2 regions of the Rubrivivax gelatinosus IL144 genome follow, and region 2 is predicted to be linked to the other one. Evidence: predicted binding sites of a transcription regulator. Region 2 holds the regulator's gene; the other holds the start of a gene.

Region 1 (14,677 bases), 1.6 Mb from region 2:
GCCCGAGGCGCTGCGTGAGCTCGACGCCATCGCCGCCACCGGCGAACAGGTCTCGGTCGGCCTGCTGGCGCTGGCGCTGCAGGCCGAGGGCCTGGCGGCGGTCAGCTACTCGGGCTGGCAGGTGCCGGTGCACACCGACACCGCCTACACCAAGGCGCGCATCAGCAGCATCGAGGACCAGCGCGTGCGCGCCGACCTCGCCGCCGGCAAGGTCGTCATCATCACCGGCTTCCAGGGCATCGACGACCTGGGCAACGTGACGACGCTGGGCCGCGGCGGCAGCGACACCTCGGCGGTGGCCGTGGCGGCGGCGCTGAAGGCCGACGAGTGCCTGATCTACACCGACGTCGACGGCGTCTACACCACCGACCCGCGCATCGTGCCCGAGGCGCGCCGCCTGGCGACCATCAGCTTCGAGGAAATGCTCGAGATGGCCAGCCTCGGCTCCAAGGTGCTGCAGATCCGCTCGGTCGAGTTCGCCGGCAAGTACCGCGTGCCGCTGCGCGTGCTGTCCAGCTTCACGCCCTGGGACATCGACATCGCCGAAGAATCCCGCTCGGGAACGCTGATCACTTTCGAGGAAGACGAGAAGATGGAACAAGCCGTCGTGTCCGGCATCGCGTTCACCCGCGACGAAGCCAAGATCACCGTGATGGGCGTGCCCGACAAGCCCGGCATCGCCTACCAGATCCTCGGCCCGGTGGCCGACGCCAACATCGACATCGACGTCATCATCCAGAACGTCTCGCACGACGGGAAGACCGACTTCTCGTTCACCGTCAACCGCGGCGACTACCCGCGGGCGATGGACCTGCTGAAGAACCAGGTCGCTCCGGCCACCGGCGCCGAGCAGGTGATCGGCGACCCGAAGATCTGCAAGGTGTCGATCGTCGGCATCGGCATGCGCAGCCACGTCGGCGTCGCCAGCTCGATGTTCCGCGCCCTGTCCGAAGAGGGCATCAACATCATGATGATCAGCACCAGCGAGATCAAGACGAGCGTCGTGATCGCCGAGAAGTACATGGAGCTGGCGGTGCGCGCGCTGCACAAAGCCTTCGATCTCGACCAGCCTGCAGAGGGTGCTTAAAAAATCTTGAAAAGTGCGGCTACAATGCCGCCTCTTCGCCGGAGTCGTGACCGAGTGGCCGAAGGTGCTCCCCTGCTAAGGGAGTATGTGGGCAAAACCTGCATCGAGGGTTCGAATCCCTCCGACTCCGCCAAGCGAACAATCGCCGCCTGAACAAGGCTGCAACGAGAAAGCCGCCAAGTCTCAAGACTCGGCGGCTTTTTTCTTGACCACGAGTTGCCCATCCCGGCGTCATCTCTTCGGCTGAAACCTCGGCTTCATTTTCCCGGCCTCGCGCCGTAAGCGGCGGCGGCCTCTGCCGGCTTCAGTCAATCGCCGGTTTATTGAGTCGAAACAAGGACTTGCCAGCGGCCGCCGGAAGTCCGAGAAACCTTTCACAGTCTTCGGGCGACGGTCATCGTGTCGCATCGGTTTACACGCCGAAACAATCCGGGTGACCGTCAACTCATTCGGAAAGGGATCTCGTGGGAGGACTCAAGAGACACGATCGCGCCGGCCAACGCAGCTGGCTCGCCGTGACCGCCATCGCCGCCGCCGCACTGGCGGGTTGCGGCGGGGGCGATGAACCCGCGGCCGACCAGGCCAGCGCCTCGGACGCCGCGGCCAGCGCCCCGGCCGCCGCGTCGGCGGCCGAGGTCGGCACCACGGCCCATGTGCGGCCGATGTTCCACACCTTGCCGGTGCTGCCGCCGGAGCCTGCGCGCGCCGGCTCGGCGTCCGGCGAAGTCGGGGCGATGGCTGCGGCCGGCCCGCAGCACATCGTGCTCGACGCGATCGACGCGCGCATCGACACCAAGCGGCTGAGGCCCGACCAGTTCGAGGCCCGCCGCACCGCGGCGCGCGCCGCCGCCGCGGGCAGCGTGCGTCCGGCGGACACCACGGTCGCGACCATCTACGGCCCCGACGAGATCCGCCAGGCCTACCGCCTGCCCAACCTCGCTTCGGCCGACGCCGCCGCGCAGGGCGCCGGGCAGACGATCTACATCGTCGTCGCCGGCCAGCACCCGGCGGCACTCGCCGAACTCAATGCCTTCGCCAGCCGCTTCGGCCTGCCGGGCTGCAGCGACGGCTCCAGCCTCGCGTCGAACACGCGGCTGCCGCTGGCCACCGCGTCGGCCTCGAGCGGCTGTTCGCTGGTCGTCGCCAACGTCGACAGCTCGGGCCAGCTCTCGGACCAGGCGCCGACGCACGACAGCGACTGGGGCCTGGAGACGGCGCTGGACCTGCAGTGGGCCCATGCGATGGCGCCCAAGGCCCGCCTGGTGCTGATCCAGTCGCCGACCGAGCTGGTGGTCGACATGCTGCAGGCCGTCGAACTGGCCAACCGCATGGGCCCCGGCATCGTCAGCATGAGCTGGGGCGCCGAGGAGGAAAGCTGGGCCAAGTCGCTGCAGTCGAGCTTCCGCACCAGCAACATGCAGTACGTCGCGGCTGCCGGCGACGACGGCACGCAGAGCCTGTGGCCGGCGGTGACGCCCGAGGTGCTGGCCGTCGGCGGCACGACGCTGAGCTACGACGGCGTCAACCCGCGCCAGGAGAACGTCTGGTCGCAAAGCGGCGGCGGCCCCAGCCGCTACTTCTTCAGCCCTATCTACCAGTTCCGCGTGAAGATCGACGGCTGGATGACCACCTATCGCGTCACGTCCGACGTGTCGTTCAACGCCGATCCGTTCAGCGGCCACTACGTCTACCACGACGGCCAGTGGGTGGTGCTGGGCGGCACCAGCGCCGGCACCCCGCAGTGGGCGGGCATCCTCGCGGTGGCCAATGCCCAGCGCCAGCAGCGCGGCCTGAAATCGGAGCTGCAGACCCACGACCAGCTGTACAAGCTGATCGGCAGCCGTTCGTTCAACGACATCACGTCGGGGGCCAACGGCAGCTGTGGCGGTTGCATCGCCACCGTCGGCTACGACCATCCGACCGGCATCGGCACGCCCAACGTCGACACGCTGCTCGAGCAGCTCGCGCCGATCACCCCGCCGACCCCGGCCAACCGGGCGCCGGTCTTCGGCAGCCTCAAGGCCTCGGGGCGCGTCAAGTCGGCGCTGTCGTTCACGGTGCAGGTGTCCGACCCCGACGGCGACGCCGTCACGCTGAGCCTGGTCGGCAACCTGCCCAAGGGCATGAGCTACGACGCCGGCACGCGCACCTTCAACTGGCCCAAGCCGGCGAGCGGCAGCTACTCGGTGGGGCTGAAGGCTTCCGACGGCAAGGGCGCGAGCAACACCGCCACGCTGAGCTTCGCCATCGGCCCGGCCAACCGCAAGCCGACGCTGGCCGCCGGTTCGTGGTCGGCGGTGGCCGGACAGCCGTTCCAGGTGACGGTCGCCGGCAGCGACCCGGACGGCGATGCGCTGAGCTACGAGCTGACCCAGGCGCCGTCCGGCATGACCGTGTCCGCGGCGGGCGTCGTCAGCTGGCCGAGCCCGACGGCCGGCAAGTTCTCGGTCGTCGTCAAGGCCAACGACGGCTACGGCGCCACGGTGTCGAAGAAGATGAGCCTGAAGGTCGTCGCGCCGCCGGTGGCCCCGGTCGTCGACGCGGCTTCGAGCTCGGCCGTGGCCGGCAAGAAGTGGTCGTTCAAGGTCTCGGCCCGCGATGCCAACGGCGACAAGCTGCGCTACGCGGTCTCGGGGGCGCCGGCCGGGCTCACGATCGACGGCAAGGGCAAGCTCGCCTGGAGCAAGCCCGTGGCCGGCGTCTACACCTTCACCGTCACCGTCAGCGATCCCGGCGGCCTGACGGGGTCGGCGCAGCTGACGCTGACCGTGTCCTGAGCGCAGGCCGGCGGCGCGGGCCTCAAGCCTGGCCCGGCGTCGCCGGCATCAGCGCCGAGCCGACAGGCACCACCAGCACGTCGTAGGGCGAAGCGCGCAGCACGCTGCGCGTGACGCTGCCCAGCAGCGCGTCCAGCCACGGCGCTTCGGTGGAGCGGCCGATGACGATCAGCTGGCTGCCGGCGCCCGGGCGCCGGGCGAGCAGCTCGGCGGCGACGTCGTCGCCCAGCGCCAGCATCATGCGCAGGCGCTCGGCCTGCGGCCCCTGCGCGTCGACGACCTGCTCGAGCTGGGTGACGCGACGGCGCAGGTCCAGCTCCAGCGTGCGCAGGCCGTCGTGGCCGCCGCGCAGCTTGCTCGGCCGCCACTGGCGCAGCACGTGCAGCAGCGCCACTTCGCGGTCGCCGGCCAGCGCCAGCGCCCAGCGCACCAGCCGTTCCGGTTCGGCCTGCAGGTCGACGGCCGCCAGCACCTGCTGGTAGGCCAGCCCGCAGGGCTCGTTGACGACCAGCAGCGGCACCGGCAGCACGCTGGCCAGCCGGCTGGCCACGCCGGGCCGCCAGAACGACGCCAGGCCCGCGTGCAAGGCCTTGGGCACGACGACGAGGTCGGCATGGCGCAGCGCCTCGCGGGCGTCGCCGACGCGCCGCAGCGGCGTCTCGGCCAGCAGGATCGGCCGCTGGTGCTGGCGCGCGACGCGGCGGCCGATGCGGCTCAGCCGCGCGCGCAGCAGCCCGGCCGAGACGTCGCCGCGGCCAGCCCAGGCGACCAGTCTCAGCGAGGCGTCGTGCGCGCCGGCCAGCGCGGCGGCGCGCTGCAGCGCGACTTCGCTGGCGTCGGACAGGTCGCCGAGCACGGCGATCGAGCGCAGCGCCACCGGGCGCGACGGGTCGGTTGCGGCGGCAGGCGCTGGCGGCCGCAGGTTCGGCAAGCGGGTGAAATCGAGCGCGCTGGCGCGGCGCTCGGCGGTATCGGCGGATGGCATCGGCGACCTCACGACGGCGCGGCCATGAGGCCGCGGGACGCACTGTCCGGCCCGGCGATAGAGGTGTGCTGAAGCTGGAGAGAGGAGGGCTATCGCCGGGCCCGGGGAAGTGCCGCCGGGGCCCAGGGCTCCCGGACGCGGCACTGCCGCGCCGTGGCGGCGGCGGCGAGGGCGTTGTGGCGGGCAGGCGAGACCATGGCCCCAGTATCGGCCGGGCCTGCCCGCCGGGGCAAGGTTTGACCGCTCGGCGCGTGCCGGATTGCGGCCACGGCCTCAAGCCCTCTCGCGCACCAGCCCGGCTTCGGCGGCCAGCCGCGCCTCGTCCCAGCCGCGGCCCAGCAGCAGCATGCGGGTGTGCAGCTCGTCGTGCAGCCTGGCGTCGACCGTCTCGCCCAGCGCGCGCAGCACGCGCTCGCGAAGCTGCACGTAGCGCAGCGGGTAGTGCCGGGCCAGACGGCGCCACAGCGCGTGCGCGCCGGCCGACTGGCGCGCGCCGGTGACCAGGCAGCAGCCCGCGTCCAGACTGCGGCGGTAGACCGCGGTGGCCAGGCCACGGCGGCGGTAGGCGGCGCGGTACTTGGAGTGCGGCGCACGCAGGTGGCGGTCGGCGCGCACGTCCAGCTCGATCAGGCGGTTGAAGACCGTGTAGCCGGCCAGCTGCTGGCGCAGCACGTCTTCGACGTAGACGTAGAGCTCGCCGTCGGCTTCGCGCCAGTGCAGACGGAAACCCGGCATCGGCGCCGGTTCGCAATCGAGGCCGTGCAGCACGTCGCCGGGGCGGCGCAGGCGGCGCTGCAGCGTGTCGAGCTCCTGCTCCAGCCGTGCTTCGTCGGGATCGACGTCGATGCGCAGCTCCAGCCGCGGCCAAGGCGGCCAGGCCCACGCGGCGATCATGCCGTTCCCTCCGCCGCCGGAAGCCAGGCACCGCTGCGCAGCTCGCCCGGCCGGGTGCGCGAAACCACGCGCCCGCAGGACGACCAGGCTTCGCGGCGCACGCTGGAGCCGGCGTGCACGCCGTAGCCGGCGCCGCTGCGCACCTCGCCGCCGCTGACCAGGCTCTCGCCGGCGCGGATCGCACCCTCGGCGACGATGTCGCCGCCGGCCACCACGCCCCAGCCGGCGTCCAGGTGCACGCCGCTGCGCACGTCGCCGGCGGCCTGCACGCCGTGGCCGACCTTCAGCCCTTCGCCGCAGACGACGTGGCCGCCGGCGCGCAGGCTCTTGCCGCATTCGGCCGCACCGCCGACCTGCAGGTCGCCGCTGAGGACCAGCGTGCCGCCGACGCTCAGCGCGCCGGCGCAGCCCAGGTCGCCCTGCACGCGCAGGTCGCCGGCGCAGACCAGGCTGCCCGAGGCCTCGACGCTCCAGCCGGCGACGACGTCGCCGCCGCAGCGCAGCCGTTCGGTGCGCAGCCCGGCGCCGCAGCGCAGGTCGGCGTCGACCATCAGCACCGTTCCGGCGCGCACGCCGCCGCCGGTGCTGAGCGAGCCGCCGATGCGCAGCACGGTGTCGACCTCGACGCCATGCCGCACCTGCAGCGAGCCGGGGAAGACGAAGGCCTCGGCCGACAGCTCGTCCAGCGAGCGCACGGCGTCCACCGGGCCGAAGCGGTCGATCAGCCAGCAGGCGTCGTCGATGCGGCCGTCGTCGACCAGCGCGTCGACGACCCGCAGGTACTCGGCGGCGCTGCTGAAGCGCCGGGCGAACCAGCGGTAGCCGCTGGCGCAGGAACGTTTGGCCCGAAGGGCCGTCGTGGAGATCTCCATCTGCACAACCTCGTGGCGAAGCACGCGGCGGCGCCGCGTGCGGACGGGGGAGGTCGGGAGGCGGCCCCGGCGCGGGGGCGTGCCGGAGCGGATGACGGGACGCCCGTGCGCCCCTCGACCTGCGGTCTCGATGCAGGGCCTGGCCCTGCCGGCCCGCCGTGCGTGGACTTCAGGCCTGGACGAGCGCCCGGAGTCCGCGCACGGCCGAAGAGGGCACGGCCGGAGATCCGTAGGAGCGCAGGGCCGCGAGTGCGCGGCCGACCCGCATCGTGCCGGGCGTCACGCAGCCGGCCGCAACCGCCGGAAGGCGGGCCGGGCTCGTGCGGCGGTGGACGCGGGCTGCGGGCATCGGAGAGATGGAGAGGCGGAAAGCGCCGACATTATCGGCCGCCGCGGGAGGCGTCAGGCGACGGCGAGCAGCGTCGGGTCCCTGGCGACCTGGATCTTCGTCGGCTCGCTGGCCGTGCCGATGGGCGCCAGCTCGCTGGCCGGCGTCGTCTTGCCCTCGGCCTGGCGGCGCTGCGCCTGCTCGGCCTGCTGGCGGTACAGCTCGGCCAGCTGCGCCTGCACCAGCTGGATGCGGGCCTGCAGCAGCTCGCTCTGCTTCTGCTTGTCCTTGGCCGGAAGGTCGGAGTGCGCGACTTCCTGCAGCTGCTTGGACAGCGTCGTGATCTGCTTGACCAGCGCCTGGATGCGCGACTTCACCGAAGCATCGGAACTGCCGCCGCTCGCGCCGGCGGCTGCCGTGGACATCTGGACGTTCATCGTGCCCTCCCGCGGGCGTGGCTCGTGCTGCCGTTCGTCATGTCCGGTTATCGGCCGCCATCGGCCGGAACTGAAATCGCGGGGTCGCTGGCTGCTGTCACGATTTGACACGAATCGCCGGGAATACTCGCGCCACGGGCTGCTTTCCGCCGGTCCGCCTGTCCCACGCCCATGGAACGCAAAGGCCGCCGCTGGCGCAAGACCGAACTGTCGCGCCGCTTGTTGAATGACCGCGCGGCCATGCCGCCGGCATGGCGCATGTGGCTGATCACCGTCGACGGTCGGCGCAGCGAAACCGAGTTGCTGACGCTGGCCGCCGGGCTGGGCCTGGACGGCGCGGCCTTGATCGAGCGCCTGGCCGCCGACGGCTGGATCGCCGATGCCGACCCGCCCCCTGCGGCACCGGAACCGGCCACGCCGGCGCGCCGCCGGCTCGCCGCGGCGCGCATGTTCGCCATCGACCTGGCGGCGCGCATGCTCGCCGGGCGCGACGCGGAACTGCGTGAATCCTGGCGCGAGGTGCAGGACGAAGCCTCGTTCCAGCGCTGGCTGGGCGATTGCGCCGGGCGCATCGCCGAAGCCGCCGGGCAGGAGCGGGCGGCGCTCTTCGTGCAGCGTGTCGAACTCGTGCTGGCCGAACCGAATCCTGCTGCGTGAGCCCCTCGCATATTTCCGTGTCAGTTTCGTGACGATACTCTGAAGATTATGTTTGGAATTGCGCTGTATCGCTCCTCGGTGACCGTTTGATGACTCTCGGGGCGATATTTCAGCTGTTTTCTTGAGTTTCGCTGATTAACTTTCTAGGGGTTTACGCCGATATTCCGGGCGTTTTCCCGAGGACCAGCCCCGAAGGCTGGCTGCCATGACTTCGTTCCCTGATTCCGTCCTCCCGTCCGCACGCCGCCCGCGAGCCGCGAAGCCGTCGACCGGTGGCCTCTTGTCACCTGGCATGCGTCTGTTCGGCCCGCTGCGCCTGCGCGCCAAGGCGGCCGTCATCTGTGCCGTGCTGCTGGCGCCGGCGCTCGTCACCGGTGGCGTCCTGGTGCGTGCCGGGTTCGAGCAGGCGCAGGCCGCGCAGGCCGAGCGCGATGCGCTGGCCGTCGCCGCGCAGCTGCTGCCGCTGGCCGAGGCGGTGCAGACCGCACAAGGCGCCGCGCGCGCCACGGCCGCCGGCCACGAGGCCGCGGCGGCCGACTATCGCGATGCGCTGGCGCGCGCCCGTGCCGCGCTCGCGGCGCTGGGCCAGACGGCGGGCGCGCCGCCGCTGGACACGCTGCGCAGCCGGCTCGCCGCGATGCCGGCCGAGGCCGGCGCCGACGCCGCGGGCGCCGACGCGGCCGACGCCGCCGCTACGGCGGCCGCCGAGACGATCCCGGCGCTGCTCGGTCAGGGCGAACTGGCGCACGACGCCGACTCCGAGGTCGCCGACCCGGTGCGCCGGGCGCTGCTGGCGCTGCCGCGCGCCGCGGCCGACAGCGCCTCGCTGTGGGGCTGGGCGGTGCACGGCGTCGTGCGCGGCGCGCTCGACGAGCCGGCGCAGTACCAGCGCCAGGCGGCCTGGCAGGCGCGGGCCAGCGCGGCGCTGGCCGACGCCGGCCTGGCCGCTTCGCCGGCCGCGGCTTTCGTGCAGGCCGCCGACGTCTCGGCGCTGGTGCGCGACGCCTTCACGCCCGACGAGGTCTACGCCCAGGGCCGGGCGGCGCTGCACACGCTGTGGCAGCAGGCCGCCGCGGCGCTGCCGCCGGTCGATGCCCGGCTGGCCGAACGCCGCGCCGAGCTGGCGCGCCGCAGCGCGCTGCACGCGGCGCTGCTGGGCGGCGCGCTGCTGCTTGCGGCCTACCTCTTCGTCTGCTTCGCGCGTTCGCTGGAAACGGGCTTCGCCGCCGTCGGCCAGGAGCTCGGTCGCATCGCACGTGGCGACCTGCGCCCGGCGCCGCTGCCGCCCGGCCGCGACGAAGCCGCCGAGCTGCAGCGTGGTGCGGCCCAGGCGCGCGAGTCGCTGCGCGAGGTGGTCGACCAGGTGCGCGCGGCGGCCGAAGCCGTGGCGCGCGCCGGGCGCGAGATCGCCGCTGGCGCCGGCGACCTGTCGCAGCGCAGCGAACAGGCCGCCGCCGGGCTGCAGCAGACGCATGCTGCGCTGGAGCGCATCGGCAGCGACGCCGCCGACGGCGAGCAGCGCTCGGGCCGTGCCGCTGCGGTGGCCGACGCCTACGTCCAGGCGGCGCGCGCCAGCCAGCAGACGATGGACGAGGCGGTGCGCACGATGGCCCGGGTCGACGCCTCGGCCGGGCGCATCGCGGCCATCGTCGACACGATCGACGGCATCGCCTTCCAGACCAATCTGCTGGCGCTCAACGCCGCCGTCGAGGCGGCGCGGGCCGGCGAGCAGGGGCGCGGCTTCGCCGTCGTCGCCGCCGAGGTGCGCCTGCTGGCGCGGCGCTCGGCCGACGCGGCGCGCGAGATCAAGGCCTTGATCGGCGAGAACGTCGACGGCGTGCGCGCCGGCAGCGCCGTCGTGCGCAGCGCCGGCCAGCGCATGCAGGCCATCGTCGGCGAGGCCGGCGAGGCGCGCGCGCTGGTGGCGACGATCGCCGAAGGCGCGGCGCGCCAGGGCCACGAGGTGCGCCAGGTGGTCGCCGCGCTGCAGGCGCTGGACGCGGCCACGCAGCACAACGGCGCGCTGGTCGAGCAGACCGCCGCCGCCACCGCCGAGCTCGAGCGCCAGGCCGAGGAGTTGGTGGCGACGGTGGCGCGTTTTCGCACCGGCGGCGGCAGCGAAGGAGTCCTCGCATGAGCGCGCTGCGGCACTTCCAGGCTCACTCCGACCCGGTATCCGACCCGATGAAATTCGATCTCGGTGACACCTCCCGGCCCTTGGCGCGCCTGATGCAGGAACGGGCGCTGGAGATCCACTTCCAGCCCATCGTCTCGCTGGCCGACGGCGCGATCCACGCCCACGAGGCGCTGGTGCGCGGCCCACGCGGCACGGCGCTGCACGGCGCCGAGGCGCTGCTGGCGCAGGCGCGCCAGGAGGGCCTGTTGCAGGAGTTCGAGGTCGCCTGCGTCGTGCTGGCGCTGGAGCGCTGGGCCGCGATGCGCCAGGCCGGACGGCTGTTCGTCAACATCAGCGCCTCGGCGCTGGCGCGCTGCTTCGCCGGGCGCAGCGCGCAGGACATCGCCCACAGCGTGCAGTCGCGCGGCGTCAACCCGCAGAGCGTGGCCTTCGAGATCACCGAGCACGAGCGGGTCGCCGACATCCCGCTGCTCGTCGAGGTCGCCGACGTCGTGCACGGCGCCGGCATGAGCTTCGTGCTCGACGACTTCGGCGACGGCCGCTCCAGCCTGCGCCTGTGGTCCGAGCTGAACCCCGACGTCGTCAAGATCGACAAGTACTTCAGCCGCGACATCGCCCAGCAGCCCAAACGCCTGCGCACGCTGCGCGCGCTGATGCAGATCGCCGACACCTTCGGCACGATGCTCGTCGCCGAAGGCGTCGAGACGCAGGAAGACCTGCGTGTGCTGCGCGACCTGGGCTGCCCGCTGGTGCAGGGTTATCTGCTCGGCCGCCCGGCGGCCTCGCCACGCGCCGCGCCCGAGCCCGAGGCGCTGACCGTGCTGAACGACCGCCAGATCGCCGTGCTGCCCACCGAACGCACCGCGCCGCTGCCGCGCCGGCTGAGCCAGGCCAAGATCGTCGAGGCGCCGCCGGTGGGCCTGGACGCGACCAACGACCAGGTCGTCGCGATGTTCACCGCGCACCCCGAGTGGCACGCCATCGCGCTGGTCGACGGCGATCGCCCGGTGGCGCTGGTCGGCCGCCAGCAGTGCCTGGACCGCTACGCCAAGCTCTACTTCAAGGAGGTCTGCGGGCGCAAACCCTGCCTGGCCTTCGCCAACACCGAGCCGACGCTGGTCGACGTCAACGCCGGCATCGACGAACTCGCCGAGCTGCTGACCTCGCCCGACCAGCGCTACCTGAGCGAAGGTTTCGTCTACGTCGACAACGGCCGCTACCGCGGCCTGGGCACCGGCCAGCAGCTGGTGCGCCAGGTGACCGAGAGCCGCATCGAGGCCGCGCGCCACGCCAACCCGCTGACCTTCCTGCCCGGCAACAGCCCGATCAGCGAGCACATCGAACGCCTGCAGGCCGCCGGCGCGAGTTTCGTCGCCTGCTACGCCGACCTGGCGCAGTTCAAGCCCTTCAACGACCACTACGGCTACTGGTGCGGCGACCGCATGATCAAGCTGCTGGCGGCGACGATCCAGGCCCACGCCGACCCGCGGCGCGACTTCGTCGGCCACGTCGGCGGCGACGACTTCGTCATCCTGTTCCAGAGCTGCGACTGGCGCGCGCGCTGCGAGCGCATGGTGGCCGACTTCGACGCCGCCGCGGTCGGCCTCTACGACGAGGACGCGCAGGCCGCCGGCGGCATCCGCGCCGAGGACCGCCACGGCGTCGAACGTTTCTTCGGCTTCGTCTCGCTGTACATGGGCATCGTCGAGATCGCGGCCGGCACGCTGTTCCGCAGCGCCTCCGACGTCGCCAGCGCCGCCGCGCGTGCCAAGCAGACCGCCAAGCAGACCGGTCTGTCGATCCATGTGCAAGGCGTGGCGCCGCTGACGGCGCTGCGGCCGGCCGAGCCGGCGACCTGAGGTCAGGCGCGCGGGTCGGCCAGGCGCAGCGCGGCCAGCAACTGCTCCAGCGCCCAGTCCAGGTCGGCCTGCGGCAGGTTCAGCGGCGGCGCCAGCACCAGCACACGGCCCTGGCCGAGCTTGAACGACAGGCCGGCCGACAGGCAGCGGTAGAGCAGCGCCTCGGCGCGCGCTTCGGCCGCCAGGCCGCCGCCGTCGCGCAGCTCGATGCCCAGCAGCAGGCCCAGGCCACGCACCTCGGCGACCCAGGGCAGGCCAGCGCATTCGGCGCGCAGCCGCGCCAGCAGCGCCGCGCCCAGATCGCGGCTGCGTTCGACCAGGCCTTCGTCGGCGATGACGTCCAGCGTCGCCAGCGCCGCGGCGCTGGCCACCGGGTTCTTCTCGTGCGTGTAGTGGCCCAGCGAGATCGCCTGGGCGACGTCGAAGCGCCCGCGCGCGACCAGCGCCGCCAGCGGCATCGAGCCGCCGCCCAGGCCCTTGCCCAGCACCAGCATGTCGGGCTCGATGCCGTAGTGCTCGACGGCGAACATGCGCCCGGTGCGGCCCAGCGCGATCGGGATCTCGTCGAGGATCAGCAGCGCGCCGTGGCGGTCGCAGGCGGCGCGCAGGCGGCGGTAGTAGTCGGGCGGCGGCACCTGCACGTCGGTGCAGCGCACGGTCTCGACGACGACCGCGGCGACGTCGCCTTCCTTGCGCAGCACGTACTCGACGTAGTCGGCGCAGCGCAGCGCGCATTGCCCGCCGCAGCCGAAGGCGCAGGCCTGCGGGGCGTGCGGCGGCACGTGTTCGCTGCCCGGCAGCAGCGGGCCGATGCCGCGGCGGAACGCCGCTTCGCCGCCGACGGAGATCGCGTCCAGCGAGGCGCCGTGGAAGGCGTCCCACATCGAGATCGTCTTGAAGCGCCCGGTGACGACGCGCGCCAGCTTCAGCGCGATGCCGATCGCCGCCGTGCCGCCGGGCGCCAGCAGCAGCTTGGCGTCGGGCATCGGCGCCAGGCCGCAGAGCCGGCGTGCCAGTTCGACCGCCGGGCGGTTGGTGTAGCGCCGCGGGCTGAAGGGCAGTGTCGCCAGCGTCTCGGTGATCGCCGCGACGACACGCGGGTGGCCGTGGCCGACCTGGTGCAGGCTGTTGCCGTGCAGGTCCAGCACGCGCCGCCCGGCGGTGTCGGTCAGCCAGCCGCCGCCCGCCGACTCCAGCGCGTTCAGGCAGGGCGTGGACAGCGCCTGGTGGAAGAACCAGCGTGCGTCTTCGGCAAGCAGCGCGCGTGTCGGTTCGTCCAGGTGCCGGGCCTGCCAGTCCTGGCGCGCCCGGCCGAGGTTCAGATCGCCTTCGGAGGCGTCGGGCGCGGGGTTCATCGTCAGCCCAGCTCGCCGTCGGCCAGCATGCGCCGCCGGCCGCCGTCGGCATGGGCGAACAGCGCTTCGGCGGCACCGGCGGCGTCGCCGGCGGCCAGGCGTTCGACGATGGCCGCGTGTTCCTCGGCGAAACGCGGGATCGCCCGCGGCGCCAGCAGGTTGCGGCGGCGGAACAGCGCCAGCAGCCGCGTCGTGCGGCGGTAGGTCTCCAGCAGCGCCGCGTTGCCGGCGAGCACGACGAGGCGGTCGTGGAAACCGAGGTTCAGCTCGTGGAAGCGGTCGACCTCGTGTTCGCCGACGGCGCTCATCGCCGCGGTCAGCGCACGCAGCTCGGCCAGCTGCTCGGGCGTGATGCGCGTGGCCAGCAGCCGGCCGGCGGTGGCGTCCAGGCCGGCGCGCAGCTCGTAAAGCTCGGCGGCCTCGGCCAGCGGGATCTCGCGCACGAAGGCGCCGCGGTTCTTCTCCTGGCGCACCAGGCCGCCTTCTTCGAGCAGGCGCAACGCCTCGCGCAGCGGCCCGCGCGAGACGCCCAGGCGCTGCGCCAGCGCGGCTTCGTTCAGGCGCGCGCCGGGGCCCAGCTCGCCGGCCAGGATCAGCGCCTCCACCGACTCGGCGGCCAGCCGCGCGAGCGAGGTGCTCTGCATCAGCGCCAGGGCGGCTTCGCGGGTGACGGTGGAGGTGCTCATGGGCGCGGCAGGGGTCGACGGGCGCGGATCGTAAAGACGCCGCTGGCGGATCGTCAACTGCCGACTGTCGACTGCAGATTGTCAACAAACGGACATCGAGCCTGCCTAAGGTGCCGCCCACAAGCCGTTCGCGGCCGGTTCCCGTTGTCCCACTTCCCGGAGTCAACCCGATGACGCGTTTCGCTCTCGCCCCGATCCTGGCCACGCTGGCGCTGGCCGCCGCCTTCCCGGCGTTTGCCGAGAAGACCACGCTGAACGTCTACACCGCGCTGGAGACCGACCAGCTCAAGGCCTACCAGGAAGGCTTCAACAAGGCCTACCCGGACATCGAGCTGAAGTGGACACGCGACTCCACCGGCATCGTCACCGCCAAGCTGCTGGCCGAGAAGGACAAACCGGTGGCCGACGTCATCATGGGCGTGGCCGCGTCGAGCATGGTCGTCTTCGACCGCGAAGGCATGCTGCAGCCTTACGCGCCGGCCAACCTGAAGGCCGTGCAGACGCGTTTCCGCGCCGCCGGCGCGGCGCCGGCCTGGGTCGGCATGGACGTCTGGGGCGCGGCCATCTGCTACAACGTCGTCGAGGCGCAGAAGCAGGGCCTGC
Region 2 (14,677 bases):
CGCGCGGCTGCAGGTGCTGGAAAGCGAGACCGACCTGAGCTACGAGCGCCTGCTGCGCCTGTACAAGGAAGTCTCGGGCAAGAGCCCCAGCAAGGGCCAGCTGCCGTTCTCCACCGACTGGTTCATGACCTGGCAGCCGAACATCCATTCGAGCCTGTTCCTGAACATCCACGAGTACCTGAACAAGGTCGCCGTGCTCGACGAGATCGACATCGTCATCAAGGCCTACCAGCTGTACCTGGAGCAGATGCAGGCCCAGGGCCTGGAGCCGCTGCTGTCGGTGACGCGCGCCTGGCGCCTGGTGAAGTTCGTCGACAACGGCATGCTGACGATGACCGCCTGCAGCAAGTGCGGCGGCCACTACGTCACCCACCCCCACGAGATCGCGCGCCACTACGTCTGCGGCCTGTGCAACCCCCCGGCGCGTGCCGGCAAGGGCAAGGCCGGCGGCCTGCAACTCGCCGGCTGCCACGGCGAAGGCGAACTGGCGCATTGAGGCATTCCGTCACGGCGGCGGTGCTTGAGCCGCCTGCACGACGGACGAAACAGGTTTCATCCGGCTCCATTGCGTTTTGTCTCCTCCTGGCACAGACCGCTGTGCATTAGGCGGCGGATCCCGGCGGGATCCGCCGCTTTTCTTTTCTGGGCCGGCATCGCCCCGTTTCTCCGCCCCTTGCCCCGACGCCGGGCGCCGCACACTGGCTGCATGTCATCCCTGAGCGCTCCGCGACTGCCCTGGCCGCTGCCGGCCGTGGCCGCCTGGCTGCTGGCCTGGGGCGCGTTCGCCGCGTCGGCCGCCGCCGGTGCCGGCGCCGGCCCGGCCTTCGCCGCGGCGGTGGTGGTGGGCGCCGCGGTGGCGGCGACCGCGCAGGGCCGCTGGCGGCGCCTGCTGGCCGGCGCCGGTTTCCCCTTGTCGGCGCTGGCGCTCGGCGCGCTGCCGGGCATGCCCGGCTGGGCCTGGCTGGCCGCGGCCGTGCCGCTGGCGCTGGCCTACCCGATGAAAGCCTGGCGCGACGCGCCGTTCTTCCCGACACCGGCCGACGCGCTGCAAGGCCTGGACGGCGTCGTCGCGCTGCCCCCCGGCGCCCGCGTGCTCGACGCCGGCTGCGGTCTGGGTCACGGTCTGGCGGCACTGCACCGGCTGTGGCCGGCGGCGCGCTGCGAAGGCGTCGAATGGAGCGCGCCGCTGGCCTGGCTGGCCGCGCGCCGCTGCCGCTTCGCCCGCGTGCGGCGCGGCGACATGTGGGCCGGCTCCTGGGCCGGCGTGGATCTGCTCTACGTCTTCCAGCGGCCCGAGAGCATGGACCGCGTGGCCGCCCGTGCCGACGCCGAGATGGCGCCGGGCAGCTGGCTGGTCAGTCTGGAGTTTCCGATCGCCGGACGCGAGGCGCTGGCGCGCGTGGGTGTGCCCGGCGGCCGCCCGGTCTGGGTCTACCGCGTCGGTCAGAGCGGTAATTCGTCCTCAAACCTGCGCCCTCGGCGCCGATAACACGCCAAGTGCCCTGCGTGTCGTTCATGCCGGGGCTTGCTCGAGGTCAAGCACAACACCATGTTCGTCATCATCGGTTGGGTCATCGTGCTCGGATGCGTGTTCGGTGTCTTCATCGTTCACGGCGGCAACATCATGGTGATCCTCCATGCCTTGCCGTTCGAGATCATCACGATCGGCGGTGCCGCCGGCGGCGCCTTCCTGGCCAACAACCAGCCCAAGGTGCTGAAGGCCACGATGAAGGGCGTGGGCAAGTGCTTCAAGGGCAGCAAGTACACCAAGGCCCGCTACATGGAGCTGATGGCGCTGCTCTACGACATCCTGCAGAAGGCCCGCAAGGAAGGCCTGATGTCCATCGAGAAGGACGTCGAGGACCCGCACAACTCGCCGCTGTTCCAGAAGTACCCGGCGGTCGGCAACGACCACCACGTCTCGGAGTTCATCACCGACTACCTGCGCATGATGGTGTCGGGCAACCTGAACGCGCACGAGATCGAATCGCTGATGGACAGCGAGATCGAGACCCACCACCACGAGGAACACGCGGCGGTGGCCGCGATCCAGCGCCTGGCCGGCGCGCTGCCGGCCTTCGGCATCGTCGCCGCCGTGCTGGGCGTCGTGAACACGATGGGCTCGGTCGGCCAGCCCCCGGCGGTGCTGGGCGGCATGATCGGCTCGGCGCTGGTCGGCACCTTCCTCGGCATCCTGATCGCCTACGCCTTCGCCGAGCCGCTGGCCGGCCTGCTGGAGCAGAAGGTCGACGAGGGCACCAAGGAGCTGCAGTGCATCAAGACCACGCTGCTGGCCAGCATGCAGGGCTACGCCCCGCAGGTCGCGATCGAGTTCGGCCGCAAGGTCCTGTACTCCACCGAGCGCCCCAGCTTCACCGAGCTGGAAAGCCACGTGAAAGGCAAGAAGTAGTGGCCCCCCCCCGTAGCGCCTTCGGCGCTGCCTTGCAGGCCGCGCCGGGCCGGTGGCCCGGCTCCTCGGCAGGCACGATTCGTCCACTGGACGAATCGTGTCCGGCCTCGGCCCCGCGGGGGGGAGCCGCCAGCGGCCCGGCAGAGCCGGTTCCGCGGCGTCCGCTTGAAGTCGCCGCCCGCTGGCGCGGTGCGGCGACTGCGCTTCAGCGGCAGGGGGCGTCCGCGATCGTTCCAACCTGCTTGGCTGGTCGCAGCCGCGACCAAGCCACCGCCGCGGATCCGGCTCTGCCGGTCCGCCGGCGGGCGGCCCCCCTGGGGGGTAGCGAGCGCAGCGAGCTTGGGGGCACGTGATGGCGGGGGACGCGAAAAAGCTCCAGCCGATCATCATCAAGCGCATCAAGAAGGGCGGCCATGCCGCCCATGGTGGCGCCTGGAAGATCGCCTATGCCGACTTCGTCACGGCGATGATGGCCTTCTTCCTGCTGATGTGGCTGCTGGGCAGCACCACCGAAGGCGATCGCAAGGGCATCGCCGACTACTTCACCTCGCCGCTGAAGGTGGCGCTGAACTCCGGCGGCAGCGGTGCTGGCGACGCCTCGCACGTGCTCAAGGGCGGCGGCCAGGACCTCACGCGCACCACCGGCCAGGTCAAGCGCGGCGACATCGAGGCGCCGCGCGCGACGGTCAATCTGCAGGCGCTCAAGCAGGAGCAGGTGCGTGCCGAGATCGTGCGCCTGCAGGACCTGAAGCGCCGCATCGAAGAGAAGATCCAGGGCAACAAGCGGTTGGCGGCGATGCGCTCGCAGCTGCGCCTGGACATGACGCGCGACGGCCTGCGCATCCAGATCGTCGACGAGCAGAACCGGCCGATGTTCGCCAGCGGCAGCGCCGTCGTGCAGTCCTACATGCGCGAGCTGCTGCAGGAGATCGGCTCGGTGCTCGGCGAGGTGCCCAACCGGCTGACGCTGGAGGGTCACACCGACGCCACGCCCTACGCCGGCGGCGAGCGCGGCTACAGCAACTGGGAACTCTCGGCCGACCGCGCCAACGCCTCGCGCCGCGTGCTCGTCGAGGGCGGCCTGCCCGACGACCGCATGCTGCGCGTGCAGGGCCTGGCCTCCAGCCAGCCCTTCGACCGCCAGGATCCGCTGGCGCCGAGCAACCGGCGCATCAGCATCATCGTCATGAACCGTGAAGCGGAGGACCGCTTCTTCCGCACCGAGCCCGACGCCGTCGACGTGACCGGCGACGACGCTCCCGTCAATGTCGCGCCCGCCACCGGCTCAAGTCCGGCCGCGGCTGGCCGATAAACCTCGAAGCCGTCTTTTCAAGGTCCGCCATGAACCCTTCCGACCTTAAGTTCCTCATCGTCGACGATTTCTCGACCATGCGTCGCATCGTCCGCGGCCTGCTCAAGGAGATGGGCTGCAACAACGCCGACGAAGCCGAGGACGGTGTCGTCGCGCTGAACATGCTGCGCGCGTCGAAGTACGACTTCGTCGTCTCCGACATCAACATGCCCAACATGAACGGCTTCGAGTTGCTGAAGTCGATCAAGGCCGACGGCTCGCTCAAGCACATCCCGGTGCTGATGGTGACGGCCGAGGCGCGCAAGGAAGACATCGTGCTGGCCGCCCAGAGCGGCGCGGCCGGCTACATCGTCAAGCCCTTCACGAAGGCGACTCTGGAAGAGAAGGTCCAGAAGATCCTGCAGAAGCTCGCCGCCACCGCCTGAGCGAAGGACACGACATGAAGATGGAAGACCTGACCTCGTTCAATCCGGCCGAGCCGCTGACCGTCTCGCCCGAGGTGTTCCAGCAACTGGGGTCGATCACCCGCCTGCTGCACGACACGATGCAGCAGCTGGGCGTGATGCCCAAGCTGCAGATCGCCACCGACGGCCTGCCCGACGCGCGCAGCCGCCTGAACTACATCGCCAACAAGACCGCCGACGCTGCCAACAAGGTGCTGAACTCGGTCGACCAGGCCAAGGCCGAGCACGCCAAGATCTCGGAGGCGACGCGCCAGATTGCGGCGCAGATCGTCGCCGATCCGGTGCGCGCCGTGGCCTCCGGCGCGGTGCTGAACTTCACGCAGGACGTCGAGCGCTCGACTTCGGCGATCGACGGGCACCTCACCGACATCATGATGGCCCAAGGACTTCCACGACCTCACCGGTCAGGTCGTGGCCAAGGTCGTGACGCTCGCCAACGACCTCGAGGACAGCCTCGTGAAGCTGCTGGTGCAGGTCGTGCCGCCGGAACAGCGCGAGAAGGTCGACCCGAACGTGCTGCACGGTCCGGTCGTGAGCCCGGAAGGCCGCACCGACGTCGTCAGCAACCAGGGCGAAGTGGACGACCTGCTGGCCAGTCTGGGGTTTTGAGCCGACGGCCCCCGGCCGTCTAGCGGCCGCCCCCCGAGGGGGCTCCGAACCCGACCGGGAGACCCGGATCGGGTTCGGCCCGTTTGCCAACGCTGCTCCCCCTGACCGCCTGCGGCGGTCTGTCCCCGAGGGGAACTCCGCTCCGGCGCCGTTCATGGGTAGGTGGCACGGCGCTGCGGAACACCGGGTCTTTTGACCCGCTTATCGGGCTCAAGTCCGGCGGTGCTGCCGGCACCATGGCGAGGCTCTCTTCAGAGTCGATATCGCCATGGCCGACGACGCCCAGGACCGCCGCTTACCCGCATCAGCACGAAAGCTCCGCAAGGCCCGCCAAGACGGCCAGGTCGCGCGCTCGCGTGACCTCGCGCACCTCGCGGCGATGGGCACCGGGCTGGCGCTGCTGATCGCCTTCGCGCCGCGGCTCACCGACTGGATGCGCCGGCTGCTCGAGAACGGCCTGCGCTTCGACCACAAGGCCGTCGACAACACCGGCACCATGCTCGAGCGCCTGGCGTCCTCGGGCATCGACATGCTCTTCGTCGTGCTGCCGCTGGGCACCTCGGTGGCCGTCGTCGCCGCCGGCTCGGCGGTGCTGTCGGGCGGCTGGAACTGGACGACCAAGCCGCTGCACCCGAACTTCTCCAAGTTCAACCCGATCACCGGGCTGGGCCATCTATTCAAGGTGGATCAGCTGACGAACACGCTGAAGGTCTGCCTGCTGGCGCTGCTGCTGGGCGCCATCGGCGCGATGTACTTCCAGGCCCAGCTGCCCGAGTTCGCGTCGCTGATCTCGATGCCGCTGCCCACCGCGCTGGCCGAGACCGGCTCGCTGCTGCAGGGCGGCATGGTGCTGATGCTGATCGCGATGGCGCTGTTCGCGCTGGTCGACGTGCCGCTGCAGCGCTTCATGCTGATGCGCAACCTGCGCATGACCTTCGACGAAGCCAAGCAGGAGCACAAGGACTCCGAGGGCAACCCCCTGGTGAAGGGCAAGATCAAGGCCAAGATGCGCGAGCTGGCGCGGCGCAAGATGATCGCCGCGGTGCCCAGCGCCGATCTCGTGGTGATGAACCCGACCCACTATGCGGTGGCGCTGAAGTACGACGAGGCGACGATGGCCGCGCCGCGTGTCGTCGCCAAGGGCACCGACCTGCTGGCCTTCCGCATCCGCGACGCCGCCAAGGCCGCCGACGTGCCGGTGCTCGAGGCGCCGCCGCTGGCGCGCGCGCTGTACCGCCACGCCGAGGTCGACCAGGAGATCCCGGCGGCGCTGTTCGGCGCCGTCGCCCAGGTGCTGGCCTGGGTCTACCAGCTGCGCGCCGCGCTCGCCGCGGGCCGCCCGCTCAACGCTCCGGCACCGGCCATCGTCGTGCCGCCGGGCTTCGATCCCGCCGAAGGGCGCGGCACCAGGAGAGCTGAACCGTGAACGCGCTGATGCAACGTCTGAACGCGCTGCTGGGGCCCAACGCGGCCGCGGCGAAGATGCTGATGCTGCCGGTCTTCGTCGTGATGATGCTCGCGATGATGGTCCTGCCGCTGCCGCCGTTCGTGCTGGACCTGCTGTTCACCTTCAACATCGCGCTGGCGCTGGTGGTGATGATGGTCGCCGCGCAGATGGTCAAGCCGCTGGACTTCGCCGCGCTGCCGACCGTGCTGCTGGTGACGACGCTGCTGCGCCTGTCGCTGAACGTCGCCTCCACGCGCGTCGTGCTGCTCGAAGGCCACAACGGCCCGGGCGCCGCCGGCAAGGTGATCGAGTCCTTCGGCCACTTCCTCATCGGCGGCAACTTCGCCGTCGGCCTGATCGTCTTCGCGATCCTGGTCGTCATCAACTTCATCGTCGTCACCAAGGGCGCCGAGCGCATCGCCGAAGTCGGCGCGCGCTTCACCCTGGACGCGATGCCGGGCAAGCAGATGGCGATCGACGCCGAGCTGAACTCGGGCCTGATCGACGAGAACGAGGCCCGCCGCCGCCGCGCCGAGGTCGGCGAGGAAGCCGACTTCTTCGGCTCGATGGACGGTGCCAGCAAGTACGTGCGCGGCGACGCGATGGCGGGCCTGCTGATCCTGTTCATCAACATCGTCGGCGGCCTGATCATCGGCATGGCGATGCACGGCCTGTCGGCCGGCCAGGCGGCCGAGAGCTACATCCTGCTGGCCGTCGGCGACGCGCTGGTGGCGCAGATCCCGGCGCTGCTGGTCTCGGTGGCCTCGGCGATGGTCATCTCGCGCGTCGGCAAGGAACAGGACATCGGCTCGCAGATCCGCGGCCAGGTCTTCGACTCGCCGCAGTCGCTGGGCATCGCCGCGGCCATCGTGCTGATGCTGGGCTTCGTGCCGGGCATGCCGCACTTCGTCTTCCTGCTGATCGGCGGCGGCCTGGCGCTGCTGTCCTGGCAGCTGCAGCGCAAGAAGAAGCGCGCCGCCGCGGTGCCCGAGCGCAAGGAGGCCACCGACCCCGCGCAGGCCAACGCCGAGGCCAGCTGGGACGACCTGACGCCGGTGGACACGCTGGGCCTGGAGGTCGGCTACCGGCTGATCCAGCTCGTCGACAAGGCGCGCCAGGGCGACCTGCTGGCGCGCATCAAGGGCGTGCGCAAGAAGTTCGCCCAGGACGTCGGCTTCCTGCCGCCGCCGGTGCACATCCGCGACAACCTCGAACTCAAGCCCAGCGTCTACCGCGTGACGCTGCGCGGCGCCGTCGTCGGCGAAGGCGAGGCCTTCCCCGGCCAGCTGCTGGCCATCAACCCCGGCGGCGCGCAGCAGCAGCTGCCCGGCACCAAGACCACCGACCCGGCGTTCGGGCTGCCGGCGATCTGGATCGAGCAGCGCCACCGCGAGATGGCCCAAATGGCCGGGTTTACGGTCGTTGATTGCGCGACCGTGGTGGCGACCCATCTTTCACACTTGATGCAACTGAATGCATCCCGCCTGCTGGGCCGTGTCGAGACGCAGCAACTCGTCGAGCACGTGACCAAGCTGGCCCCGAAGTTGATCGAGGACGTGGTTCCCAAGATGGTCGGTATCGCCACCCTGCAGAAGGTCCTCCAGCTCTTGCTGGAAGAGGGCGTGCACATCCGCGACATGCGCTCGATCATCGAGTGCCTCGCCGAACATGCCGCCACCGTGACCGACCCGGTCGAGCTGGTGCGCCGCATCCGCACCCACCTGGCGCCGGCCATCGTCCAGCAGATCTACGGCCCGACCAAGGAACTCGACGTCATCGCGCTGGAGCCCGAGCTCGAGCGCCTGGTGACGCAGGCGCTGACCTCGCCGCACGGCGCGGCGCTGGACCCGGGCGTCGCCGAGGCGATCACCCAGCGTGCCGCCGACACCGCGCGCCGCCAGGAGGACCTGGGCCTGCCGGCCTGCCTGCTGGTACCCGACGTGATCCGGGCGCCGATGGCCCGGCTGCTGAAGCGTTCCGCACCGCGCCTGAAGGTGCTGGCGCACAGCGAGATTCCCGAGACCCATTCGATCCGGATCGGTTCGATCATCGGAGCCAACGCATGACCACCGTCACGACCCTCACCCTGCGCTCTGATCGGGAGGCCGCATGAACGTCAAGCGTTTCACCGCCCGCACCTCGCGCGAAGCCCTCGCGCTCGTGCGCCAGGCCTTCGGCGAAGACGCCGTCGTGATGTCCACCCGCCCCTGCGCCGACGGCGTCGAGGTGCTGGCCATGGCTCCCGAGTCGCTGCAGCAGCTCGAACGTGTCTCCGCCGCGCCGGCCGCGCCGCGTGCCCGCGCCGCCGCGCCGCGTGCCGCCGCCCCGCGGGTCGAACCGCGCGTCGAGCCGGCTTTCGACGCCGCCGAGGTCGACGAGGACGTCGAGCAGCTCGAGATGAGCACGCTGTCGTTCCAGGACTACGTGCGCGAGCGCATGTTGAAGCGCCGCCAGACCGAACTCGCCCGCGAGGCCGCCGCCGAGCCGCGCCAGCCCGGCGCCGTCAGCGCCCGCCGCGCCGAAGCGCAGCGCGAGGAGCCGCCGGTGCGCGCCGCCGCCCCGGCCGCCGAACCGCGGGCCCGCGCCGCCGCGCCCGCGGCTGCCGCGCCGGCTCCGCGTGCCGCCGAGCCGCGCCGGGAGCCGCCGGTGCTGCGCGAGGAGATCCGCCACGCCGAGCCGCTGCTGCCGCAGGCGCCGGTGCTGGCCGACGGCGCGCCGCGCCGCGACCAGGCCGAGATGATGGAAGAGCTGCGCTCGATGCGCGGCCTGATCGAGCAGCGTTTCGGCGCGCTGGCGTTCATGGAAAAGCTGCAACGCCAGCCGCGCCAGGCGCAGCTGACGCAGAAGCTGCTCGGCTGCGGCTTCTCGCCGTCGCTGGTGCGCAAGCTGGTCGAAGGGCTGCCCGGCGGCTGCGACGAACTCGCCTGGGCCGCCGGCGTGCTCGAACGCAACCTCGCCACCGGCGAGCGCGAGAGCCCGCTGGAGGACATCGGCGGCGTATTCGCGATGGTCGGCCCGACCGGCGTCGGCAAGACGACCAGCACCGCCAAGCTGGCCGCGGCCTTCGCCACCCGCCACGGCGCCGCCAACCTGGGCCTGATCACGCTGGACGCCTACCGCGTCGGCGCCCACGAGCAGCTGCGCACCTACGGCCGCATCCTCGGCGTGCCGGTGCACACCGCGCACGACCGCGCCTCGCTGGAAGACCTGCTGGACCTGCTGTCGGCCAAGAAGATGGTGCTCATCGACACCGCCGGCATGGCCCAGCGCGACGCCCGCACCCGCGAGCTGCTGGACATGCTGTCGCACCGCTCGATCAACAAGCTGCTGGTCGTCAACGCCGCGGCCCAGGGCGAGACCATCGAGGAAGTGCTGCTGGCCTACGGCGCCGCCGCCTGCCGCGGCATCGTGCTGTCGAAGATGGACGAAGCGGTGAAGCTGGCGCCGGCGCTGGACGCGCTGATCCGCTACAAGCTCAAGGTGCTCGCCGTGGCCAACGGCCAGCGCGTGCCCGAGGACTGGCACCGCCTGTCGGCCAACGCGCTGGTGCAGCGCGCGCTGCGCGGCGGCGGCAGCCCCGCCTGGCGCATGGACAGCGCCGACATGAACCTCGTCTTCGCCGCCGTGCCGACGCCGACCCCGGCGCCGGGCCATCCGCTGCACGCCTGAACCGCCGCGACAGCTCCATGCGCGACTTCTACGACTCCGCCCCCGCGCCGCTGGACCAGGCCCACGGCCTGCGCCGGCTGTTCGCGGCCTCGCGCCAGCGTTTCGTCCCGCTGGCCGCCAACCCGCACGTGCCGTTCTCCGGCGTCGTCATCGACGAGCTGACCGCCGCCTTCGTCGGCCGCGGCCAGCGCGTGCTGGTCGTCGACGCCGCCGACAGCTCGCCGGCACCGCGCGAGATCGCGCTGCTGGACGTCGGCGCCGCGATCGAGGACCTGTCGCCGCAGATCGGCTACCTCGCCGCACGCGGGCTGCCGCTGCGCCACGTCGACACGCGCGGCTCGGCCGCCGGTTTCGCCGACGCGCTGGCCCAGGCCGCGCCCAAGGCCGACGTCGTGCTGGTGCATGCCAACCCGGGCGACCTGGCGCGCATGTTCGGCCAGCGCGCGGCGCGGCCGATCCTGATCGGCGCCGACCACCCGGAGAGCATCAAGCACGCCTACGCGGCCTGCAAGCTGCTCGCCCAGCGCTGCGGCCTGATGACCTTCGACCTCGTGCTCGCGGCGCCGCTGGCCTCGCGGCGCGTGCGCGCCATCGCCACCAGCCTGGCGAGCTGCGCCGACGCCTTCCTGGGCGCGCTGCTGCACGACTGGGCCGTCGTCGACCCGGCCACCGACCTGCGCGCCGGCCCCGGGGCCGCCGTCTCGCGCCTGGTCTCGGGCCAGCTCGCGCTCGACGGCCAAGGCCTGCCGGCCGCCGCGGCGCCGGCCGCGGCCCAGCGCGCCGCGTTCGCGACGAACTGAACCGACGGAACACGCCCTCGAAAGGCTGCTCTCATGTACACCGCCAAGGGACAACTCGATGCCAACGCGATGCTCCGGCAATACAGCCCGCTGGTCCGTCGCCTGGCGCACCAGATGATCGCCAAGCTCCCGGCGAACGTGGAGCTCGACGACCTGATCCAAGTGGGCATGATGGGCCTGTCCGACGCGCTGTCGCGTTTCGATGCCGCCCAGGGTGTGCAGTTCGAGACCTTCGCGACGCAGCGCATCCGCGGCGCGATGCTCGACGAGCTGCGCGGCAACGACTGGATGAGCCGCGGCGACCGCCGCCACCAGCGCACGATCGAGGCCGCGGTGCACAAGCTCGAGCAGAAGCTGCACCGCGCGCCCAGCGAGAGCGAGATCGCCCAGGAGATGGGCCTGTCGCTCACCGATTACCAGGAACTGCTGACCAAGGTGCGCGGCACCCAGCTGATCTACCTGGAGGACATGAGCGGCGACGACGGCGACGACGACTACCTCGACCGCCACGTGCACGACGAAGAGGCCAACCCGCTGGGCCGGCTGCAGGACCAGCGCATGCGCCAGGCGCTGGTCGAGGCGATCAAGAACCTGCCCGAGCGCGAGCAGTACGTGATGAGCATGTACTACGAGCACGACATGAACCTCAAGGAGATCGCCGCGGTGCTCAAGGTGACCGAGAGCCGCGTCTGCCAGCTCCACAGCCAGTCGATCGCACGCCTGCGCACCCGCCTGCGCGAGTGGTAGTCCTCCCGTCAGGAGACAGCCCATGTTCAAGTCCTTCCGGCGCCCCGCTTCCGGGCCGCCGCCGACGGCTGCGCGCGACGCCGCCGCGCCGGCTCCCGCGGCCGTCGACGCTACAGGCGCGCTGCGCCTGGTCAGCGAGCGTGCCTCGGGGCTGGGCCGCGAGGCCGCCGAGGTCTGCGGCGTCATCGCCGACACGCACCGCGTCGCCACCGCCCAGGCCGCCGCGCTGCAGGCGCTGGCGCGCCAGCTTCAGGACGTGGTCTCGGCGCAGGCCGCGATCGCCGGCGAGACCGAGAACGGCCTGCGCGCCGTCGCCGAGGTCGGCGAGGCGGTCCAGGCCGTCGGCACCGAGGTCGGCGGCATCGTCGACACGCTGCGCCAGGTCTCGGGCGCGGCCGACCAGATCACCCAGATCGCGCTGCAGACGCGGCTCGTGGCCTTCAACGCCTCGGTCGAGGCCAAACGTGCCGGCGAAGCCGGGCGCGGCTTCGGCGTCGTCGCCGATGCGGTCAAGGACCTGGCGGCCAAGGTCGAGGTCTCGTCCAAGGAGATTCTGGCCACCGTCGGCCGGCTCGACGAGCGCATCGCCGCGCTGGCGCGCGAGATCCAGCGCAGCGAAGGCAGCCCCGCCGGCGGCGTGCACCGCGCGCTCGACGGCGTCGTCGAAGGCGTGGGCCGCATCCACGACGCCAGCCGGCGCAGCTCCGAGGTCTGCTCGGTGCTCGAGTCGCAGATGGCCGGCATCGAAGGCGAGGTGCGCCTGACGACGCGCTCGCTGGACGCCGCGCTCGGCCGCACCGAGAACTTCCTGCGCATCTCCGAGCAGCTGATCGAGGCGTTCACCGCCAGCGGCCTGGAGACCGAGGACTCGCCCTATATCCGCGCCGCGCAGCAGGCCGCCGCCCAGGTCGCGGCGCTGCTGGAGGACACGCTGGCCGCCGGCCGCACGACGCTCGCCGACCTGTTCGACGAGCGCTACCAGCCGATCGCCGGCACCGAGCCGGCGCAGCACATGACGCGTTTCTCGGCGCTGGCCGAGCAGCTCTTCCCGCAGGTCCAGGAAGCGGCGCTGTCGCTGTCGGACAAGGTGGTGTTCTGCATCGCCGTCGACCGCAACGGCTACGTCGCCTGCCACAACCGGCGCTACAACCAGCCGCAGCGCCCGGGCGACCTGCTGTGGAACACCGCCAACAGCCGCTGGCGCCGCATCTTCAACGACCGCACCGGGCTGGCCTCGGCGCGCAACGAGCGCCCGTTCCTGCTGCAGACCTACCGTCGCGACATGGGCGGCGGCCGCTTCGTCGTGCTCAAGGAAGTCGCCGCGCCGATCGCCGTCGGCGGCCGCCACTGGGGCGGCCTGCGGCTGGCGTTCAACTTCTGATCAGGCGGCTGCCGGCGCGAGCGTGAACTCGAAACGCGCGCCGAGACCCGGCGCGCCGTAGGCGGCAACCGTGCCGCCGTGGCGCTCGACGATGCGCTGCACGATGCTCAGCCCGACGCCGGTGCCGCCGTAGTCCTCTCCGGCGTGCAGCCGGCTGAAGGGCACGAACAGGCGACCGGCGAGCGCCGGGTCGAAGCCGGCGCCGTTGTCCTCCACCGTCACGCGCAGCCGGCCGTCGTCCTGCAGGCTGGCGGCCAGCCGCACCCGCGGCTCTTCGACGCGGCGCGTGAACTTGGCGGCGTTGCCCAGCAGGTTGGCGAGCACGATGCGCAGCGCGCCCGGGCAGCCGTGCACCTTCAGGCCGGGCTCGATCGTCCAGGCCACCGGCGCGGCGCGCGGCAGCTCGGGCAGTTCGGCGGCGGCTTCCTCGGCCAGGCGGCTCAGGTCCACGGCTTCCATCGGCATCGCCTGCACCGTCGAGCGCGCCAGCAGCATCAGCGCCTCCAGCGTCTCGCGCATCGTGCGCGCGGCGCGCGCCTGCAGCGCCAGCAGCTCGCGGTCGCCGGCGTCCAGCCGCGCCGCGGCGCGCGTGCTCAGCAGCTGCGCCACGCCTTCGACGTGGCCGATCGGCGTGCGCAGCTCGTGCGCGAGCTGGCGCGAGAAGGCGTCGAGGTCGAGGTTAATCTGCTCGAGCTCGCGCGTGCGCTCGGCCACCGCCTGCTGCAGCGCCTCGTTGTCGCGGCGCAGCACGTCTTCGGCCTGCTTGCGCACCGTGATGTCGCGGCCGACGCCGCGGTAGCCGAGGAACCGCCCCTGGCCGTCGAAGCGCGCGATGCCGCTGATCGACACCCAGTGGTGCGAGCCGTCGGCGGCCTGGGTCGGGAACTCGAAGGAGCGGAAGGGCCGGCGCGCGGCGAGGTCGGCGCGGTGCTGCTCCCACCACTCGGCCGGGGTCGCGGCGTGCACCTCCCAGCGCGTGCGGCCGTCGCCGGGTTCGTAGTAGTCGACGGCGCTGCGGTAGACGGCGCGGCCCACCGGCTGCAGCCGGTGCTCGGCGTCGGTCTCCCAGTACCAGTCGGAGGCCAGGTCGACCATCAGCGCCCAGCGCTGCTCGCTCTCGCGCTGGCGCTCGTAGTCGAGCTTGCGCGTGCTGATGTCGCGGCCCACGCCTTCGTAGCCGCAGAAGCGGCCCGCGGTGTCGTAGCGCGGGCGGCCGCTGAGCTGGATCCACAGCGCGTGCTCGCCGCGGCGCGATCGCGCCCGCAGCTCCAGGTCACGGAAGGACTCGCGCCGCGTCATGCGCTCGGCCAGCCAGTCCCAGCCCAGCGCCGGCGCGTCGTAGGCGCCGATCTCGTCGCGGCGGCGGCCCAGCAGCTCGCCGATCGGCCAGCCCAGCTGGGTCGTCAGCGGCGTCGAGCTCGACACCCAGGACAGGCGCATCTGCTCGTCGGTCTCCCAGTACCAGTCGGCCGACAGGTCGGCGAGCGCACGCCAGCGCCGTTCGGAGACCTCGGCCGGGGCGGCCTCGGGCGCGGTGAGCTCGGGCGCGACGGTGTCGCCGCTGCGCGCCAGCGTGTCGGAGAACTCGCGCAGCGCGCGGCGCAGGCGCCGGCGCTGGCGCCAAAGTCCGTGGGCCGGCAGCAGCAGCGTCAGCGCCAGCGCGGCCGACAGCGCCTTCAGCCAGCGTTCCAGCCGCTCCTGGCGCAGCGCGACCTCGTGGCGCACGGCGGCGCCCACGTGGTCGGCGGTCTGGGCCAGGGCCTGCAGCTCGGCACGGTCGGCCTGCGGGCCCAGCGCCGCCAGCCGCGACTCCAGCAGCGTGATGCCCGGCGCTTCGA

Evidence for each region. Region 2 encodes FliA, which starts transcription of late flagellar genes. Its sites were predicted from a motif close to CTAAAGTTTNNNNNNNNNNNGCCGNTA; they were not measured.
Region 1: a site for FliA is predicted at 7,429-7,455, ahead of RGE_RS15355 (FlxA-like family protein). Genes of this name have one in related genera too.

The regions. Positions count from the first base shown of each region.
Region 1 covers NC_017075.1:3,360,586-3,375,262, reverse strand. The annotation lists gene RGE_RS15385 (aspartate kinase) at 1-1,087, shown strand, start outside; tRNA gene RGE_RS15380 (tRNA-Ser) at 1,128-1,220, shown strand; gene RGE_RS15375 (S53 family peptidase) at 1,603-3,864, shown strand; gene RGE_RS15370 (universal stress protein) at 3,887-4,849, opposite strand; gene RGE_RS15365 (hypothetical protein) at 5,123-5,743, opposite strand; gene RGE_RS15360 (hypothetical protein) at 5,740-6,615, opposite strand; gene RGE_RS15355 (FlxA-like family protein) at 7,018-7,380, opposite strand; gene RGE_RS15350 (hypothetical protein) at 7,552-8,037, shown strand; gene RGE_RS24420 (methyl-accepting chemotaxis protein) at 8,330-10,174, shown strand; gene RGE_RS15340 (EAL domain-containing protein) at 10,171-12,033, shown strand; gene pbfA ((R)-1-hydroxy-2-aminoethylphosphonate ammonia-lyase) at 12,036-13,388, opposite strand; gene RGE_RS15330 (FCD domain-containing protein) at 13,391-14,074, opposite strand; gene RGE_RS15325 (putative 2-aminoethylphosphonate ABC transporter substrate-binding protein) at 14,245-14,677, shown strand, end outside.
Region 2 covers NC_017075.1:1,761,793-1,776,469, forward strand. The annotation lists gene flhC (flagellar transcriptional regulator FlhC) at 1-496, shown strand, start outside; gene RGE_RS08385 (class I SAM-dependent methyltransferase) at 707-1,489, shown strand; gene motA (flagellar motor stator protein MotA) at 1,550-2,410, shown strand; gene motB (flagellar motor protein MotB) at 2,763-3,722, shown strand; gene cheY (chemotaxis response regulator CheY) at 3,752-4,147, shown strand; partial or broken gene RGE_RS08405 (protein phosphatase CheZ) at 4,162-4,795, shown strand; gene flhB (flagellar biosynthesis protein FlhB) at 5,064-6,221, shown strand; gene flhA (flagellar biosynthesis protein FlhA) at 6,230-8,308, shown strand; gene flhF (flagellar biosynthesis protein FlhF) at 8,352-9,911, shown strand; gene RGE_RS08425 (MinD/ParA family ATP-binding protein) at 9,929-10,711, shown strand; gene RGE_RS08430 (RNA polymerase sigma factor FliA) at 10,745-11,458, shown strand; gene RGE_RS08435 (methyl-accepting chemotaxis protein) at 11,481-12,839, shown strand; gene RGE_RS08440 (sensor histidine kinase) at 12,840-14,677, opposite strand, start outside.